Regions from separate parts of the Streptomyces sp. TG1A-8 genome, predicted to be linked through region 1. Evidence: riboswitches for the same ligand, from Rfam matches in the RefSeq annotation. Region 1 holds a riboswitch; each other region holds the start of a gene.
The links. Region 1 has a riboswitch for cyclic di-AMP ahead of QQY24_RS12175 (C40 family peptidase). Riboswitches for the same ligand answer to the same signal wherever they lie in the genome.
Positions count from the first base shown of each region.

Region 2: it holds a riboswitch for cyclic di-AMP, as region 1 does, so the genes downstream of both, QQY24_RS18785 (transglycosylase family protein) here and QQY24_RS12175 (C40 family peptidase) in region 1, are expected to answer to the same signal.
Region 3: it holds a riboswitch for cyclic di-AMP, as region 1 does, so the genes downstream of both, QQY24_RS04770 (LysM peptidoglycan-binding domain-containing M23 family metallopeptidase) here and QQY24_RS12175 (C40 family peptidase) in region 1, are expected to answer to the same signal.

Region 1 covers NZ_JASTLB010000001.1:2,869,292-2,874,858, reverse strand. The annotation lists gene QQY24_RS12180 (hypothetical protein) at 1-730, opposite strand, end outside; gene QQY24_RS12175 (C40 family peptidase) at 830-1,747, opposite strand; cyclic di-AMP (ydaO/yuaA leader) riboswitch at 1,756-1,926, opposite strand; partial or broken gene pcrA (DNA helicase PcrA) at 2,187-4,666, shown strand; gene QQY24_RS12165 (M23 family metallopeptidase) at 4,726-5,567, opposite strand, start outside.
Region 2 covers NZ_JASTLB010000001.1:4,280,260-4,285,826, reverse strand. The annotation lists gene QQY24_RS18800 (DUF501 domain-containing protein) at 1-13, opposite strand, end outside; gene QQY24_RS18795 (septum formation initiator family protein) at 60-545, opposite strand; gene eno (phosphopyruvate hydratase) at 647-1,927, opposite strand; gene QQY24_RS18785 (transglycosylase family protein) at 2,293-3,039, opposite strand; cyclic di-AMP (ydaO/yuaA leader) riboswitch at 3,044-3,211, opposite strand; gene QQY24_RS18780 (transglycosylase family protein) at 3,394-4,473, opposite strand; gene QQY24_RS18775 (cytochrome P450) at 4,721-5,567, opposite strand, start outside.
Region 3 covers NZ_JASTLB010000001.1:1,185,400-1,190,966, forward strand. The annotation lists gene QQY24_RS04760 (MBL fold metallo-hydrolase) at 1-154, opposite strand, end outside; gene QQY24_RS04765 (SGNH/GDSL hydrolase family protein) at 298-1,083, opposite strand; gene QQY24_RS04770 (LysM peptidoglycan-binding domain-containing M23 family metallopeptidase) at 1,401-2,357, opposite strand; cyclic di-AMP (ydaO/yuaA leader) riboswitch at 2,362-2,522, opposite strand; gene QQY24_RS04775 (tyrosine-protein phosphatase) at 2,983-3,780, shown strand; gene QQY24_RS04780 (DUF6126 family protein) at 3,787-3,909, opposite strand; gene QQY24_RS04785 (helix-turn-helix domain-containing protein) at 3,906-4,529, opposite strand; gene QQY24_RS04790 (aspartate aminotransferase family protein) at 4,620-5,567, opposite strand, start outside.

The sequences.
Region 1 (5,567 bases):
GGTAGCAGGCCAGGTCCAGGACGAGCAGCGTGATGGTCATGTCGCGCAGTGTGCCGCGGTCGTCGTCGTTCCACAGGGGCAGGCGCGCGCTGTCGGCCAGGAGCAGTTCGGCCCCCGCCAGCGCCGAGATGCCGAGCGCCCCGCCGGCGAACCAGTGGTCCCCGGCCCCGTGCAGCACCTGGCGCGGCTCGAAGCGCGTCAGGGCGAGGCCGTAGAACACCAGGCCCAGCCAGAACAGCGCCAGCGCGGCGTGCGCGAGCCACGCCAGTGCCTCGCTCGCGGCCAGGACGGCCGCCAGCACCGCGAGCCCCTGTGCGGCCACACAGCACAGGAACACCGTCCCGGGCATGCGCCGCCCCCGGTTCCGTGGGGCGAGCAGGAGCAGCACGGGCCAGAGCAGCGCCGCCAGCGCCAGCAGCGCCTCCGCCGGGGTCTGCCGGCCGAGCGCCGAGATCCGGGTGCCGAGCACCGCCGTGGCGGCGACGGCGGTGAGCGCACCCGGGCCGCGCGCCTGCGCCGCCCACCGGTGCCGCTGTCCCACCAGCCGTACGGCGAACCCGGCACCGAGCCCCGCCCAGACGACGCAGGCGACCCCCAGGAGGATCCGGGACGGCGTCTCGTCACCGCTCATGTGCAGGCCCACCGACACGATGCCGGTCGCCATCACCGCGGTCCCGGCCGCCGGCCGGCGCCGGGCCCACCACGCACGCAGACCTGAGATGCCGGGCATGCGCCCGATGGTAGGGAGCCGCGCGGTCCGTCCGGGGGAGGGCACGCGCGCGGGGGCCCGAACAGCGCACCGCGCGCGGGACGGCGGGCGCGGGACGGGTCAGGCCGGTCGCACGACGCTGTGGACGGGCGTTTCGCCGCCGTGGTGGACCGGTTCCTCGCAGACGTACGCGCCGGGCCCCGGTGCGTGGACCATCATGCCCCCGCCCAGGTAGAGACCGACGTGGTGCGCGCCGCCGAAGAAGACCAGGTCACCGGGTCGCGCCTCGGCGACCGTGACCGCCGTGCCCGCGCGGGCCTGGCCGGCCGCGGTGCGCGGCAGGGCCACGCCGGCGGCCTTCCAGGCGGCCTGGGTGAGGCCGGAGCAGTCGTAGGAACCGGGCCCGGCGGCACCCCAGACGTACGGTTTGCCGATCTGTGCGCGGGCGAAGGCGACGGCCTTGCCGGCCGGGAGGTCGGTCGGGAGGTCGGCCGGGGCGGCGGACGGCGTGATGCCGCGGGCGGACCGGCCCGGCGGCGGTGCCGTGCCCCGGGCCGCCTCCCGGGCGAGCAGTGCGCGCGCGGACGCCAGCTTTCGCTGGGCGGCGGCCTTGGCCGTCTTCGGACCGTTCGGCGCCTCGGCCGGCGCCACGACGGGTGTCGCACGGGTCCTGGCGGTCTCCTGGCGCCTGCGCACGGTCGAGGCCAGCCGGTCCATCACCCGGCTCTGGTCGAAGTAGTCCCGCGGGCCGTCCGGGAGCCGGACCCCCTCGCGCGGGACGTCGGCGCGCTCGCGCGGCCGGCCGGTCCGCGCCCCGGCCGCCTCCTGCGGTTCGGCCGCCGACTCGGCCCGCCGGTAGAAGTCCTCGATCTTCCTCTCGATCTCCTCCCGGCTCGGCCGGCCGTCGGGAGCGGGCGCCGCCTCGGCCGCGTGCGACAGCACGGCCACGGAGGTGAAGGCGGCGGTGGCCAGGGCGGGGCTGGTGCGGACGACTGCTCCGCGCGTCCCGCCGGGGCGCGGCTTGCGGTGCGACGCCAAGGGAGGCGACTCCTTCCATGTGCCGCCTACCGGGTTAGCTGTCGGGTTCGGGCGGGTGGTTCGGAAGGGTTGCCCTACGGCGTCGTCCCGGGTGGGAGTCGGCCGATTCACCCCAGGATCGGTGGGTCCCCGGCTCCGGTCGCCGCACAGGGGCGCACCGGACTCGGCGGAGGCCGCGCGGCCCGGCGACGTTCGCCGGAAGGGGTCGTGCGACCTGAGGGAAACTTAGCCAACTCGTGTGACTCCTGTGAAGGTTGGCGCACGAAATGTCCGATACATTTTCGTGACCTGTGAGCGGGCGGGCCTCCGCGACGGGACGCCCGCGCAGCGTGAGCGGCGGACCGGTGCGTGCCGAAGCGGTCATCGCCGCCCCGGGGGACCGGTCGTGCCCCCGGGGCGGCGACCGGTTGTCCGCGGGGCGCCCTAGACTCGGAGAGCGATGAGCAGCCTCTTTGACGACAGCTTCCTGGCGGACCTCCGAGCCCCTCGCGGGCACGAGGAGGAGCCCCCGCCGCCGCCCGAGGACGATCACGTTCCGGAGTCGCTTCCGGACGACCTGTTCGGCGGGAAGTTCGACGTGCCGCCGGAGCGGGACACCCACTACCGCGACGGCGCCCCGCGCCCCGCGATCGACGCCGCCGCCCTCCTGGAGGGGCTGAACGAGAACCAGCGCGCCGCGGTCGTCCACGCCGGCTCCCCCTGCTCATCGTCGCCGGCGCCGGCTCCGGCAAGACCCGCGTGCTCACCCACCGCATCGCCCACCTGCTCGCCGAGCGGCACGTGCACCCGGGCCAGGTCCTCGCGATCACCTTCACCAACAAGGCCGCGGGCGAGATGAAGGAGCGCGTCGAGCAGCTCGTCGGCCCGCGCGCGCACGCGATGTGGGTCATGACCTTCCACAGCGCGTGCGTGCGCATCCTGCGCCGGGAGTCCAGGAAGCTCGGGTTCACCTCCTCGTTCTCGATCTACGACGCCGCCGACAGCAAGCGCCTGATGGCCCTGGTCTGCCGCGACCTGGAGCTCGACCCCAAGCGCTACCCGCCCAAGTCCTTCAGCGCCAAGATCAGCAACCTGAAGAACGAGCTGATCGACGAGGAGGACTTCGCCGCCCGGGCCACCGACGGCTTCGAGAAGGCCCTCGCCCAGGCCTACGCGCTGTACCAGTCACGCCTGCGCGAGGCGAACGCGCTCGACTTCGACGACCTGATCATGACGACGGTCAACCTGCTGCGCGCCTTCCCGGACGTCGCCGAGCACTACCGCCGCCGCTTCCGGCACGTCCTGGTGGACGAGTACCAGGACACCAACCACGCCCAGTACGCACTCGTGCGCGAACTGGTCGGCACCGGCGAGCACGCCGGGGACGCCCCGCCCCACGCGGACGACCTCCCGCCCGCCGAGCTGTGCGTGGTCGGTGACGCGGACCAGTCGATCTACGCCTTCCGGGGCGCGACGATCCGTAACATCCTCCAGTTCGAGGAGGACTACCCGGACGCGACGACGATCCTGCTGGAGCAGAACTACCGCTCCACGCAGACCATCCTGTCCGCCGCCAACGCGGTCATCGAGCGCAACGAGTCCCGCCGCCCGAAGAACCTGTGGACCAACGCCGGCCAGGGCGCGCGCATCACCGGTTACGTGGCGGACACCGAGCACGACGAGGCGCAGTTCGTCGCGGACGAGATAGACCGCCTGGTCGACGCGGGCCGGGCCAAGGCCGGCGACGTCGCCGTCTTCTACCGCACCAACGCCCAGTCCCGCGTCTTCGAAGAGGTCTTCATCCGCGTCGGCCTGCCCTACAAGGTCGTCGGCGGCGTCCGCTTCTACGAGCGCAAGGAGGTCCGGGACGTCCTGGCCTACCTGCGCGTCCTCGCCAACCCCGAGGACTCGGTGCCGCTGCGCCGCATCCTCAACGTCCCCAAGCGGGGCATCGGCGAGCGCGCCGAGGCGATGGTCGACGCCCTCGCCCAGCGGGAGAGGATCAGCTTCCCGCAGGCGCTGAAGCGCGTGGACGAGGCGTACGGCATGGCCGCGCGGTCCACCAACGCGGTCAAGCGGTTCAACACGCTGATGGAGGACCTGCGTACGATCGTGGAGTCCGGCGCCGGACCCGCGACCGTCCTCGAAGCGGTGCTCGAACGCACCGGTTACCTGGCCGAACTGCAGGCCTCCACCGACCCGCAGGACGAGACCCGCATCGAGAACCTGCAGGAACTGGCGGCTGTGGCCCTGGAGTTCGAGCAGGAGCGCGGCGAGGGCGAGCAGGGGACGCTGGCCGACTTCCTGGAGCAGGTCGCCCTGGTCGCCGACTCCGACCAGATCCCGGACGAGGAGGACGGCAGCGGCGTCATCACGCTGATGACCCTGCACACCGCCAAGGGCCTGGAGTTCCCGGTCGTCTTCCTGACCGGCATGGAGGACGGCGTCTTCCCGCACATGCGGGCCCTCGGCCAGACCAAGGAACTGGAGGAGGAGCGGCGCCTGGCCTACGTCGGCATCACGCGCGCCCGGGAGCGGCTGTACCTCACGCGCTCCACGCTGCGCAGTGCCTGGGGCCAGCCGTCGTACAACCCGCCCTCCCGCTTCCTGGAGGAGATCCCGCCCGCCCATGTGGACTGGAAGCGGACGGGGGCGACCGCGCCGATGCCCTCCGGTCCCGCCGCCGGGGTCGCGGCCTCGCTGTCCTCGACCCGCTCCCGCTCCGCGGTCTCGGGCGCGTCCGGGTTCGCCACCCGGCGCGCGGGGGAGAAGCCGGTGGTCGCCCTGGCCGTCGGGGACCGCGTCACCCACGACCAGTTCGGACTCGGCACGGTCGTCGCGGTGAAGGGCACGGGTGCGAACGCGGAGGCGACGGTCGACTTCGGCGACGACAAGCCCAAGCGGCTGCTGCTGCGGTACGCGCCGGTGGAGAAGCTGTAGGCACGGGTGGGTCCCGCCGTCCGGGCGGGACCCCCACCCCACCCGGTGCGCGACGGGTCTCAGGAAGGATCCAGGCCGTGGCTGCGCAGCCAGGGCAGCGGGTCTATGGCCGATCCGCCCGCCGGGCGCACCTCGAAGTGCAGGTGCGGGCCCGTGGAGTTGCCGGAGTTGCCGGAGTAGGCGATCGGCTCGCCGGCCTTGACGATCGTCCCGGAGGGTACCCGGTAGTTGGACAGGTGGCAGTACCAGGTCTGCGTGCCGTCCTTCGCCGTCACGATCATCATGTTGCCGTAGGCGCTGTTCCACTTCGTGGTGACGGTGCCGTCGGTGGCGGCCATGACCGTGGTGCCGTAGGAGACCGGGAAGTCGATGCCCGTGTGCACGGACATCCAGTTCACCCCGGCCTGCCCGAAGTAGGCGCTGAGCCCGTGCTGCGCGACCGGCAGCGCGAACTTCGGTCGCAGCCGCTCCTTGAGCGCGGCCTCCGCGGCGGCCTTCTTCTTCTCCAGCTCCTGCTGCACCTCGAGGTCGATGCGTTCCTGCGTACGGCTGGCCCGGTCGGCGAAGTCGTCGGCGCCGGCGGAGAGCGTCCTGAGCTGGGTGTCCAACTGGCTGTTGGCCACGGACGGCTGCACCGCGTGCGCGTCCGACGCGGAGGCGGTGGTCTCCTGGGCGCCGTCGGTCAGGGCGCCGACGGAGGCGGCGGCGATTCCGGCGACCCCCATCACACAGGCCGAGGGCACGGCGATGGTCAGCAGCGCGGAGCGCTTGGGAGGCGTGCGGCGCCGGGACCGTGCCGCCCCGCGCGAGCCGACGCGGGCGGCCGGGACCGGGACGCCCTCCTCCTGCCCGTCGAGCAACTCCGGTACGACGGGCAGCTCGCCGGTGGCGGCCGGCCCGC
Region 2 (5,567 bases), 1.4 Mb from region 1:
GAGGCGTGTGCATGACTGCTTTCAGGATGGCTTTCTGTCGGTCACCGGCCGGCGGCCGGTCACTGGTCGGAGGCGTCGGACTTGTCGACCCCGTCCCAGACGTTCGCGTACCAGGGCCGCTGGGCGGCCCCGAGGTCGGCGCGGGACTGCTCGGCCGCGCCGGGGTCGATCACGACGTACCCGGTCTCCCCGGGCATCACGTAGTGCAGCCGGCGCCGGATCTGCTGCTCGGCGTAGGCGTCGTCCTGCCAGCGCGCCTTGAGGTCCCGCAGTTGCTCGACGCGCCGGCGCGCCTGCTCCTGCCGGTGCTGGAGGTCGGCGATCTCGGCGCGCTGGGAGACGTACTGGCGCATCGGGTAGGCCAGGGCGACGATCAGCGAGCACAGGACGAGCGCGAGCAGCGCGGCGCGGCCGGTGAGCCGGGAGCGGCGGGCCTGCCGTTTGGTCTGCGAGCGGTAGACCCGGGCCGCCGTCTGCTCGCCGAGGGCCCGCAGCCGTGTCGCGGTGGAGAACCGGTCCCGGTCGTTGCGGCCCTTCACTGCCATGTCCCCGCCTCCCGTTCACACGCACGTACGTCCCCGCACACGGTACGGGACCGGGTGCGGGGACGTACGGACGACTGGCTCGGCCCGCTCCCGGGTCGGGATCAGCCCTTGAAGCGCGGGAAGGCGCTGCGGCCGGCGTACACCGCCGCGTCGTCGAGGATCTCCTCGATGCGCAGCAGCTGGTTGTACTTGGCGACGCGCTCGGAGCGGGCCGGGGCGCCGGTCTTGATCTGGCCGCAGTTGGTGGCGACGGCCAGGTCGGCGATGGTGACGTCCTCGGTCTCGCCGGAGCGGTGGGACATCATGCACTTGTAGCCGCTGCGCTGGGCCAGCTCCACGGCGTCCAGGGTCTCGGTCAGCGAGCCGATCTGGTTGACCTTGACCAGCAGGGCGTTGGCGGCGCCCTCCTCGATGCCCTTGGCGAGGCGCTCGGGGTTGGTGACGAACAGGTCGTCGCCGACCAGCTGGACCTTGTCGCCGAGCCTGGCGGTGATGGTCTTCCAGCCGTCCCAGTCGTCCTCGAACAGCGGGTCCTCGATGGAGACCAGCGGGTACGCCTCGACCAGCTCGGCGTAGTACTCGGTCATCTCCTCGGCGGTGCGGTTCCTGCCCTCGAAGACGTAGGAGCCGTCCTTGTAGAACTCGGACGCGGCGACGTCCAGGGCGAGCGCGATCTGCTCGCCGGGGGTGTAGCCGGCCTCCTTGACGGCCTCGAGGATGAGGTCGAGGGCCTCGCGGTTGGAGCCGAGGTTGGGGGCGAAGCCGCCCTCGTCGCCGAGGCCGGTGGACAGGCCCTTGCTCTTCAGCACCTTCTTGAGGGTGTGGTAGACCTCGGCGCCCCAGCGCAGGGCCTCGGAGAAGGACTCCGCGCCGATCGGGGCGATCATGAACTCCTGGATGTCCACGTTGGAGTCGGCGTGCGAGCCGCCGTTCAGGATGTTCATCATCGGCACCGGCAGCAGGTGCGCGTTCGGGCCGCCCAGGTAGCGGAACAGCGGCAGGTCGCTGGCCTCGGAGGCGGCGTGGGCGACGGCGAGGGAGACGCCCAGGATCGCGTTGGCGCCGAGGGAGCCCTTGTTGTCGGTGGCGTCCAGGTCGAACATGGCCTGGTCGATCAGGCGCTGCTCGGTGGCGTCGTAGCCGACCAGCTCGGGGCCGATCTGCTCGATGACGGCCAGGACGGCCTTCTCGACGCCCTTGCCCTGGTAGCGGTTGGAGTCACCGTCGCGGAGCTCGATGGCCTCGAAGGCACCGGTGGAGGCGCCGGAGGGGACGGCGGCACGACCCGTGCTGCCGTCGTCGAGGCCGACCTCGACCTCGACCGTGGGGTTGCCTCGGGAGTCCAGGATTTCCCGGGCTACGACGACGTCGATGGACGGCACGAGCATCTCCTTCGTGGATGTGACGCTGGTTGTGCGGGGCTGGTGTGCCTTGCGACTAGAGCCTAACCGTCCCGGGGGCGTCGGCCGGCGACCGACCGTCCCGTGGACATGCCGACGGTACCTTTTGTTTTGGCCCGAAACAAAGGGGTGCCCGGAAGGACCGGAGAAGTCGGGACGGGCCGGAGGCGGGGAAGGGGGAGCCCGGGGCGGGCGCGGCGCGCGGGGGGCGGGCGGAAAAAGCCCCGCCCCGGCGCGTCCGGGAAGGACGCGCCGGGGCGGGAGGCCGGCGGGGCGGGGCCCTCACGAGGGGTTCGGCGTGCGGACCCGTGCCGCGGGGGCGGTGAGGCCGCCGTGGGCGCCGGATGTCACTTCAGGTGCAGCTGCTGGCCCGGGTAGATGAGGTTGGCGTCCTCGACGATGCCCTTGTTCAGCTCGAACAGCTTCTTCCAGCCGCCCGCGACGCCGCGCTTCTGGGCGATGGTGCTGAGGGTGTCGCCCGCGACGACCTTGTACTCGCCGTCGCCCTTCTTGACCTTCTCGCCGGTCGGGGTGGTGACGGTCCTGCTCGCGGCCGGACGCTCCGCGGAGCGGGAGGCGGCCTGCTGGTCGCCGGAGCGGGCGGCGGTGCTGCCACCGCTGTTCGACGTGGAGCCGCCCGAGGTGCCCGCCGAGCTGCCGGAGGTGCCCGCCGAGCTGCCGGTCGGGGCGGAGTTGCCGGTCGGGGCGGAACCGCCGTAGGCGGCGCCGGACAGGCCCGTGCCGCAGACCGGCCAGGCACCCTTGCCCTGCGCGGCGAGGACCTTCTCGGCGACGGCGATCTGCTGCGCCTTGGAGGCCCTGTCGGCGGTGGCGGCGTACTGCGTGCCGCCGTAGGCGGCCCAGGTGGAGGCGGAGAACTGCAGGCCGCCGTAGTAGCCGTTGCCGGTGTTGATGGACCAGTTGCCGCCGGACTCGCACCGGGCGACCGTGTCCCACTCGGAGGCGGTGGCGGCGGAGGCGTTGCCGGCCGCCATCAGCGGGGCGGCGACGGCGGCGCCGGTGACACCGGCGAGCGCGACGGCGCGGACGGCCTTGGACGGACGGCGGTGCTTGCCCTTGCCGGAAAACAGCATGGATGGATCCCCTCACCGACGCCTGCGAGGTGAGCTGTCGGGTTCGGGCCGGTTGAGTTGCCCGGCCACCCTCCTGCGGGAGGGTGGCTTTACCCCTAGCCGGGTCCGGCCGAACTGCCGGTCCTGGCGCTTACCTTGGGTCCCCCGCTCCTGCCTGCGGCGCATGACGCGACGACTGTTCCCGGGCGACCGCTGGCAGGATTCGGCGTTGCGGTCGCCGGGGCCCGTGGTGACGAGCGATCACGACCGTAGACACGGGACCGGCGAAATTTCAAAGACGATCAGGGCTTCTGAGACTCATCCCACACTTTCGCCAAAACGGACATGGGTCGCGAAACGGGACGTCAACTCCCGCTACTTTCCGCCTGTTTCCGCCCTTACTTCCAGGGTCTGACCGGCGGAGATGTGGTTCGGGTCGGCGCCGACGGCCTTCTCGTTCGCGGCGTAGAGCGCGTGCCATCCGCCGTCGAGGCCGAGGGAGTCGGCGATGGAGGCGAGGGTGTCACCCCGCCGGACCGTGTAGGTGTCCGCACCCCGGGAGGCGTGACGGCCGGAGGGCGCGGCACTTTGACCGTTTGTCACTTTTTCGTCCGCACTGCCGCCGCGGTGGCGTCCGCCATTGTCGAGGGAGCCGGTGTCGAGGGAGCCGGTGTCGACCAGGCTCCAGGAACCGCCGCTCTGCCAGGAATCGTCCGGATCGCCGGTCGCGGAGCCGGTGGTGGTGGGGCCACCGCTCCCCCCGCCCTCCGGTCCGGCGGATGCGGACGTGTCCGACTTGGCGGCATCGCCGGCCCCGTCCGCTTTGCCTGCCTTGCCGGTCTCGTGGCCGTCCGTCCCCGAACGCGAACCCGGGGCCGGGGCCGGGGTGTCGGCCGCGCCCGAGGAGGGGCCGGAGCCGGCCGAGGGCGTCGCGTCCGGTGGGCCGGACGGGTCCGATCCGCCGGCGGGGCCCGGGGAGTCGGTGGGCCCGGCGGAGTCGCCGGACCCGGGCGCGTCGTCCGTGCCCGGGTCCGCCGCGCCGGAGCCGTCGACGCCGGTGTCGACGTCCACGGAGCCCGAGTCGGAGGTCAGCCCGGAGAGCAGGGCGCAGGTCGCCCAGGGCGTGGTGCCCCGGTCGGCCAGGATCTTCTCGGCGACGGCGATCTGCTGCGAGCGGCTGGCCTGGTCGGCGCTGGAGGCGTACCGGGTGCCGCCGTGGGCCTCCCAGTCCTCCTGGGAGATCTGCAGGCCGCCGTAGTAGCCGTTGCCCGTGTCGGCGCTCCAGGAGCCGCCGCTTTCGCACTCGGCGACCTTGTCCCACGTGGTGCCGTCGGCCGCGCTGGCGCTCGCGGCGCCGAGGAGCGGGATGGCGATGGCCGAGCCGGTCACTCCGGCCGCGACGAGGAGGGCCGGAGCCTGGCGGGGGCGACGGTGACGGCCGTTCCCGGAGAGCATGCGGAAGCCTTTCGTGCGACAGCGGGGTCCGCGCGGCGGATGGGGCTCGGCGCCGCGCTGAGGGGTGAACGTATCGGCAGGCGATCACTTGTCACAAGTTCATGCCGCACAGATCACATGAAGATCACGAAGTTGAATACCTGTCACCTTCGCGCGGGGGACGTGAGGTTCGGGTCTGCCGTGCAGGTGGGGGACGGTGCGTTCACGGGTCGGGCGGGCTCGGTGGCGGTGGGCTCAGGCGGTGGGCTCAGGTGCTCGGCGTGAACTCCACGGGGAGTGTGCGCAGGCCGCGCATGATGAGTCCGCCGCGCCAGCGCAGTTCGGCCGGGTCCGCCGCGAGCCGCAGGTCGGGCAGGCGGGTCAGGAGGGTGGCGAGCGCGGTCTGGCCCTCCAGCCGGGCGAGCGGGGCGCCGAGGCAGTAGTGGATGCCGTGGCCGTAGCCGAGGTGCTGGTTGTCGCGCCGGGCGAGGTCCAGCACGTCCGGGTCCGCGAACCGCTCCGGGTCCCGGTCGGCGGCGGCGAGGACGACGAGCACCGGGTCCCCGGCGGCGATGTCCTGTCCGCCGAGGGTGAGCGGCCGGGTGGCGAACCGCCAGGTGGCCAGCTCCACCGGGCCGTCGTAGCGGAGCAGTTCCTCCACGCCGGTCTCCAGCAGGTCCCGGTCGCCCGCGGCCAGGGACCGCTGCAGCCGGTGGCGCTGCCCGGGGTGGGTGAGCAGGGCGTAGGTGCCGTTGCCGATGAGGTTGACGGTGGTCTCGAAACCGGCGAAGAGGAGGATGAAGGCCATGGCGGCGGCCTCGTTCTCGGTGAGGTGCTCGCCGTGGTCGGAGGCGCGGATGAGGCCGGAGATCAGGTCCTCGCCCGGGGTGGGCTCGGCGGGCAGCGCCGCCCGCTTGCGGTGGATGAGGTCGGCGAGGTAGCCCCGCATCCTCTTGACCGACCGCGCGACCCCGCCGCGCGGTCCTCCCCCGTGCCGGATCATCATGCCCGCCCAGTCCCGGAAGTCGTCCTGGTCCTCGCGCGGGACGCCGAGCAGGTCGCAGACGGCGTGGATGGGGAGCGGGAAGGCGAACTCGTGGATGAGGTCGGCGGAG
Region 3 (5,567 bases), 1.7 Mb from region 1:
CGGTGCGGGTGGTGCCCCCGGGGTTCTGGAAGACACCGTCCTGGAAGTGCGGGGAGCGGCGGATGCGGGCCATGCGCTCACCGTCCGGGTCTGCGCCGAAGGCCGCGGGCCGCGGCAGGCTGAGCCCGGGGCTCTGGGAACGCACACCGGTCACGGTACCTCCAGGGAAGTCACTGAGGCCCTCCATTATGGTCGGTGCCTGCGGTACTGCGGGCGGGGAGGGCCGAACGCCCCTGCGCCTCCCGGCGGGGCCGTGCTCCGCGCCGGCCGGGGCGGCGCGGAGCACGGCCCCGGTGGTCAGGCCACGGGGGCGATGCGCATCCTGATGTCGTGCGGCGACAGGGGGCCCTTGGCCGTCACGTGGTCCCCGGAGGACTGGCCGCGCAGCCTGCGGCCGATCCACGGCACCAGGTACTCGCGGGCCCACTGCACGTCGTCGCGGCGGATCTCCAGCGTGCCCCGGGGCGGCAGCGGCGGCCAGGGCTGCTCCGGGTCGGCCGGGATCTCCAGCCCGAGGACCTGGCCCGCGCGCAGCGCGACCCGCGTGTGGCCCTCGGGCGAGAGGTGGAGCCGGTCGTTGTCCCAGGCCCGGCGGTCCTGCACGGACCTCAGGGACCACAGGTCGAGCACGGGGCAGCCGTACCGGTCGGCGATGGCGCGGACGTGCCCGTTGTAGGTGGCGATCTTGCCGCGCAGGTGCTTGAGCACGGGGACGCCGCGGGTGTCGAAGCCGGTGGTCACCATCACCGTGCCGGCGGCCGCGGCCAGCCGGGCCACCGCCCGTTCGAAGCGCTCGGCCACCTCGTCCGGGTCGGTGCCGGGCCGGATGATGTCGTTGCCGCCCGCGCAGAAGGAGACGAGGTCCGGGGCGAGTTCGACGGCCTGGGGGACCTGGTCCGCCACGATCTGGTCGAGCAGCTTCCCGCGGACCGCGAGATTGGCGTACTCGAAGTCGCCCTCCGGCCGCCGGTCCGCCAACAGGACCGCGAACCGGTCGGCCCACCCCACGAACGCCCCGTCCGGGCCGGGATCGCCCACGCCCTCGGTGAAGCTGTCCCCCACCGCCACGTACGACCCGATCACTGATCTGTTGTCATTCTTCGAATCGTCTGCCACGTCGGGTCATGATTCACCTTCGGATGTGACCTACGCGACCGTAAGCGGGGATTGACGAACGGTGAGATGAGCCACTGCCAAAGACTTCACCAACTGCGGAATAGCCGTGTCCCCGCAGGTGTTGACTGTGCGACCGCCGCCCGGAGCACCGTGGGGCGGCACCGCGCGACGCCACCGCGCGACGCAGTCGCACAGATACGCCGAAGGCCGGCCCGCGGGAGCGCGGGCCGGCCTTCGGCGGCGTGTCGGGCAAGGTGGTGCGGGCAGGGCGGCGGACCGGCGCCTCAGCCCACGGTGACCCCGTGCAGGCGGAGGTAGCCGACGGGGTCGACGTCCGAACCGTAGTCCGGCGTCGTGCGGATCTCGAAGTGCAGGTGCGGGCCGGTCACGTTGCCGGTCGCCCCGGACAGGCCGAGCTGCGCGCCCTCGGCCACGGTCTGTCCGGCCGAGACGGAGAGCTGGGACAGGTGGGCGTACTGGGCGTAGTGGCCGTCGTTCAGCTTGATGACGACCTGGTTGCCGTAGGCGCCGCCCCAGCCGGCGGACACGACCGTGCCGGCGGCGACGGCCTTGACGGGGGTGCCGGTCGGGACGACGAAGTCGACGCCGGTGTGGTAACCGCTGGACCACATGCTGCCGGCCACGTGGTAGCCGGTGCCGAGGACGGCTCCGGTGACCGGGAGGGTGTAGCCGGTGGACGTGGCGGGGGCGGACGCGGCCGGGGCGGACGCGGCCGGGGCGGACGCGGGGGTCTTCGCCGCCGGGGCCGCCCGGGTCGTCCCCTCCTCCTCCGCCCGGTCGTCCGCCGGCGACGGGGTGCCCTGCGCGGCCGGGGCCCCGGTGCGCGCCGCCGCGGCCTTCCCGCCGAGCGTGAGCTTCAGGCCGGGGTGGATCAGCGACGGGTCGCCGCCGACGGCCTGCCGGTTGTCGTCGTAGAGCCGGTGCCAGCCGCCGCCCACGTGCTGCTCGTCGGCGATCCCCGCCAGGCAGTCGCCGGCCCTCACCGTGTAGGTGCGCACTTCGGAGGCGGTCCGCGCGGCGGTCCGCTGCTGGGACAGCGCCTGCTTCCCGGCGGCGGGGGACCCGGCGGCCTTGCCGGGCGCGGACGGCGGGGTGGCGGCGTGGGCTCCGGTGGTCCCGAGGAGCGGCAGGGCCAGAGCGGCGCCGCCGGTGCCGGCGACGGCGATGGAGCGGGTGAGACGCTGGGTCTTGGGGCGTCGGTGCTTACCCTTCGCGGGCATGGTGCATTCCTCTCCGGCGCCTGCGGGGTGAGCTGTCGGGTTCGGGCTGGAGCTGCCCGGCCGCGCGGTGCGCGGCTGCACCCCTAGCCTGTCGCGGAGACCGGACAGGCAGTGGTACCTGGTGGGTCCCCCGCTCCTGCCGTGGACGGGTGACGTGTGGGGAGTCCGGGCGGCGGCAGGATTCGGCGTTCCGTCCGGACGGGTGGCGAACGTAAGCGAACGGGACGCGCGGAAACAAGCGGCCTTTCCCGGGATTCTCCGTTCCGGGTGATCGACATCCCGGGGACGCGCTCACCCTCCGTGCGGTCCCGTCCTTTCCCGATCGGCAATCCCCCGGCGGGAAAAGGGATTTGCCCGAGCGGCGTGCGCAACGCACGGTCACGACTATGACGCTCCTCACGCGGCACCCTCCCCCCGCCTCCCATTACGGACCGAGTCGTTGCGAAAGTGTCGTTTCGGGCAGGGTGCCGGGTGTGCGGCGGGCGGGGAGCCCCGGGCCCGGGCCGTCGTACGGGGCGCGGCGGAACGGGTGCGACGGCTCGTGGCACGGGGAAGGCGATGTCGTATCGTCGGCTGAACGCCCGCCGGCGAGCCGCACCGGCGGGGCCTACCGGGAGGAGCCCCCGTGACGCAGCAGGTCCCGTCGACCGAGCCCGAGCTGGCCGGAGTGCGCAACTTCCGTGACGTGGGCGGACTGCCGACCGTGGACGGACGGCGGGTGCGCCACGGAGTGCTGTTCCGCAGCGGTCACCTCGCGCACGCGACGGAGGAGGACGCGGCCTTCCTCGCCTCCCTGGGCCTGCACACGATCTTCGACTTCCGCAACGCGGCCGACCAGAGGCTGGAGGGTCCGGACGTCGTGCTGCCCGGCGTGCGCAACGTGAACCTGCCGCTGAGCGACCCCGCGGACGGCGCCGAGTTCTGGAAGATGGTCCGCGACGGCGACCTCGACCAGCTGCGCGGCATCCTCGCGGACGGCAAGGGGGCGGCCCGGATGGTCGCCTCGTACCGCACGATCGTCAAGGAGCGCACCGCCGAGCACTCCCGGGTGCTGCACGCCCTCGCCGAGGACAGCGTGCCGGCGCTGATGCACTGCGCGGCCGGCAAGGACCGCGCGGGCATCTCCATAGCCGTGACGCTCCTCGCCGTGGGCGTGGAGCGGGAGGCGGTCGTCGCCGACTACCTGGAGTCCAACGCCAGGCACCGGCGCTACCGGGTCCGGCGCAGCGGCAGCGCGGAGACCGCGTACACGCCCGAGGTGATGGACCTGCTCAGCCCGCTCTTCGACGCACGCGCCGAGTACCTGTCGGCGGCCTTCGAGAGCATCGAGGAGACGTGGGGCGGAATCGACGCCTACTTCGAGCAGGGTCTCGGGCTCGACCCGCGGACCCGGGAGCGGCTGCGCGAGCGCCTGCTGGACTGAGCGCGCTCAGCCCTTGGCCCCCAGGGCGAACAGCAGGTAGAGGAACGCGGCCAGCACGTGCCCGAGGGCGATGTAGACGATCAGCCGGATCCAGAGCGAGCGGGGGAACTTCTCCTCCATGTTGCTCATGGGTGTTCCCCCGTCAACGGGCCCAGGCACAGGGTGGCCGTGGGACTCTGCAGCAAGGTGTGGACGAACAACAGTTCGACACCGTCGTGGCCCTCGGCGGCGAGGCGGTGCGGGGTGAGCGAGTCGAAGTGCGCGCCGTCACCGGGCGCGAGCAGGTGCGCGCCGTCCCCGAGGCGCAGCCTGAGCCGCCCCTGGAGGACGTGGAGCCACTCCTCGCCGGGGTGGACCCGCACGATGTCGCCCTGGGCGCCGTACGGCACCCGGACGCGCAACGCCTGCATGCCGCGTCCGGGTGCCCCGGCCTGGAAGTACGTCCAGCCGCCGGCGCGCGTCGGTTCCATGTCGGCGGCGCGCACGACGGCGTCGCGGTCGGCGGTGCTCTCGCCGAGCAGTTCCGAGACGGTCGTACCGTAGGTGCGGGCGAGCGCGAGCAGCGTCGGCAGCGAGGGCTGGCGCCGCCCGGTCTCCAGCCGGGACAGGTGGGCCGGGGACAGCCCGGCGGAGCGTGCCGCGGCCTCCAGGGTCAGGCCGGCCCGCCGGCGCAGGGCGCGCAGCTGCGGCGCGACGGCGGGCAGCTCGTCCCCCCGGCCCGCCGGCGGTTCGGCGTGTGAGGCGTTCATGCCCCCATTCAGCCGCAGCCTTGCCCGTGCGGCAAATTACTTGCCTCTCAGGCAAAAACCGCGGCCGGGAGCGGCGGGGCCGCCGCGCCGTCAGCGGTTGGCCACCGCCTGCTTGATCAGGGTCCTGCCGAAGTCCCACATCAGGCCGCCGCCACTGTGGGCGTCGTCCATCACGGCGGTGAAGGCACCGAGGAACCGGTCCACGTCGGCCTCGTCGAGGACCAGCGGCGGGATCAGCTTGATCACCTCCAGGTGGTCGCCGGAGACCTGGGTGAGGATCCGGTGCCGCTGCAGCAGCGGGACGACGACCATCTGCGCGAACAGGCCCTTGCGGGCGGCCTGGAGCATCGTCCAGCGGCTGCGCAGTTTCAGCGAGGAGGGCCGGCCGAACTCGATGCCGATCATCAGGCCCCGGCCGCGGACGTCGGCGAGCAGCTCGTACTCGTCGATCAGCGCGGTCAGCCGGGACTTCAGCAGCTCGCCGGTGGCGCGCACCCCGGCGACGATCTGCTCGTTCTCCATGACCGACAGCACGGCGAGCCCCGCGGCCATCGCCTGCGCGTTGGCCCCGAAGCTCGCCGAGTGGACGAGGACGCGGTCCATGGACGAGTAGACCTTCTTGAAGATCCAGTCCCTGCCGAGGGTGGCGCCGACCGGGACGTAGCCGCCGGACAGCGCCTTGGCCACGCACACCAGGTCCGGTTCGACCCCGTCCTCGCGCTGGTAGGCGTAGAAGTCGCCGGTGCGGCCGAGGCCGGTCTGCACCTCGTCGGCGATGAGCAGCGCCTTGTGCCGGTGCAGCAGTTCCTGGGCGGCGCGCAGGTAGCCGGGCGGGGCCTCGTGCACGCCCTTGCCCTGGATCGGTTCGACGATCAGGGCGGCCACGTCGCCCTTCCCCAGCTCCCGCGCGAGGGCGTCGAGATCGCCGAGGGGGACGGCGGTGTCGGGCAGCAGCGGGGCGAAGCCGTCGCGGAAGCCGGTCTCGCCGTTGACCGACAGCGCGCCGGTGGTCAGGCCGTGGAAGGCGTGCTCGCAGTA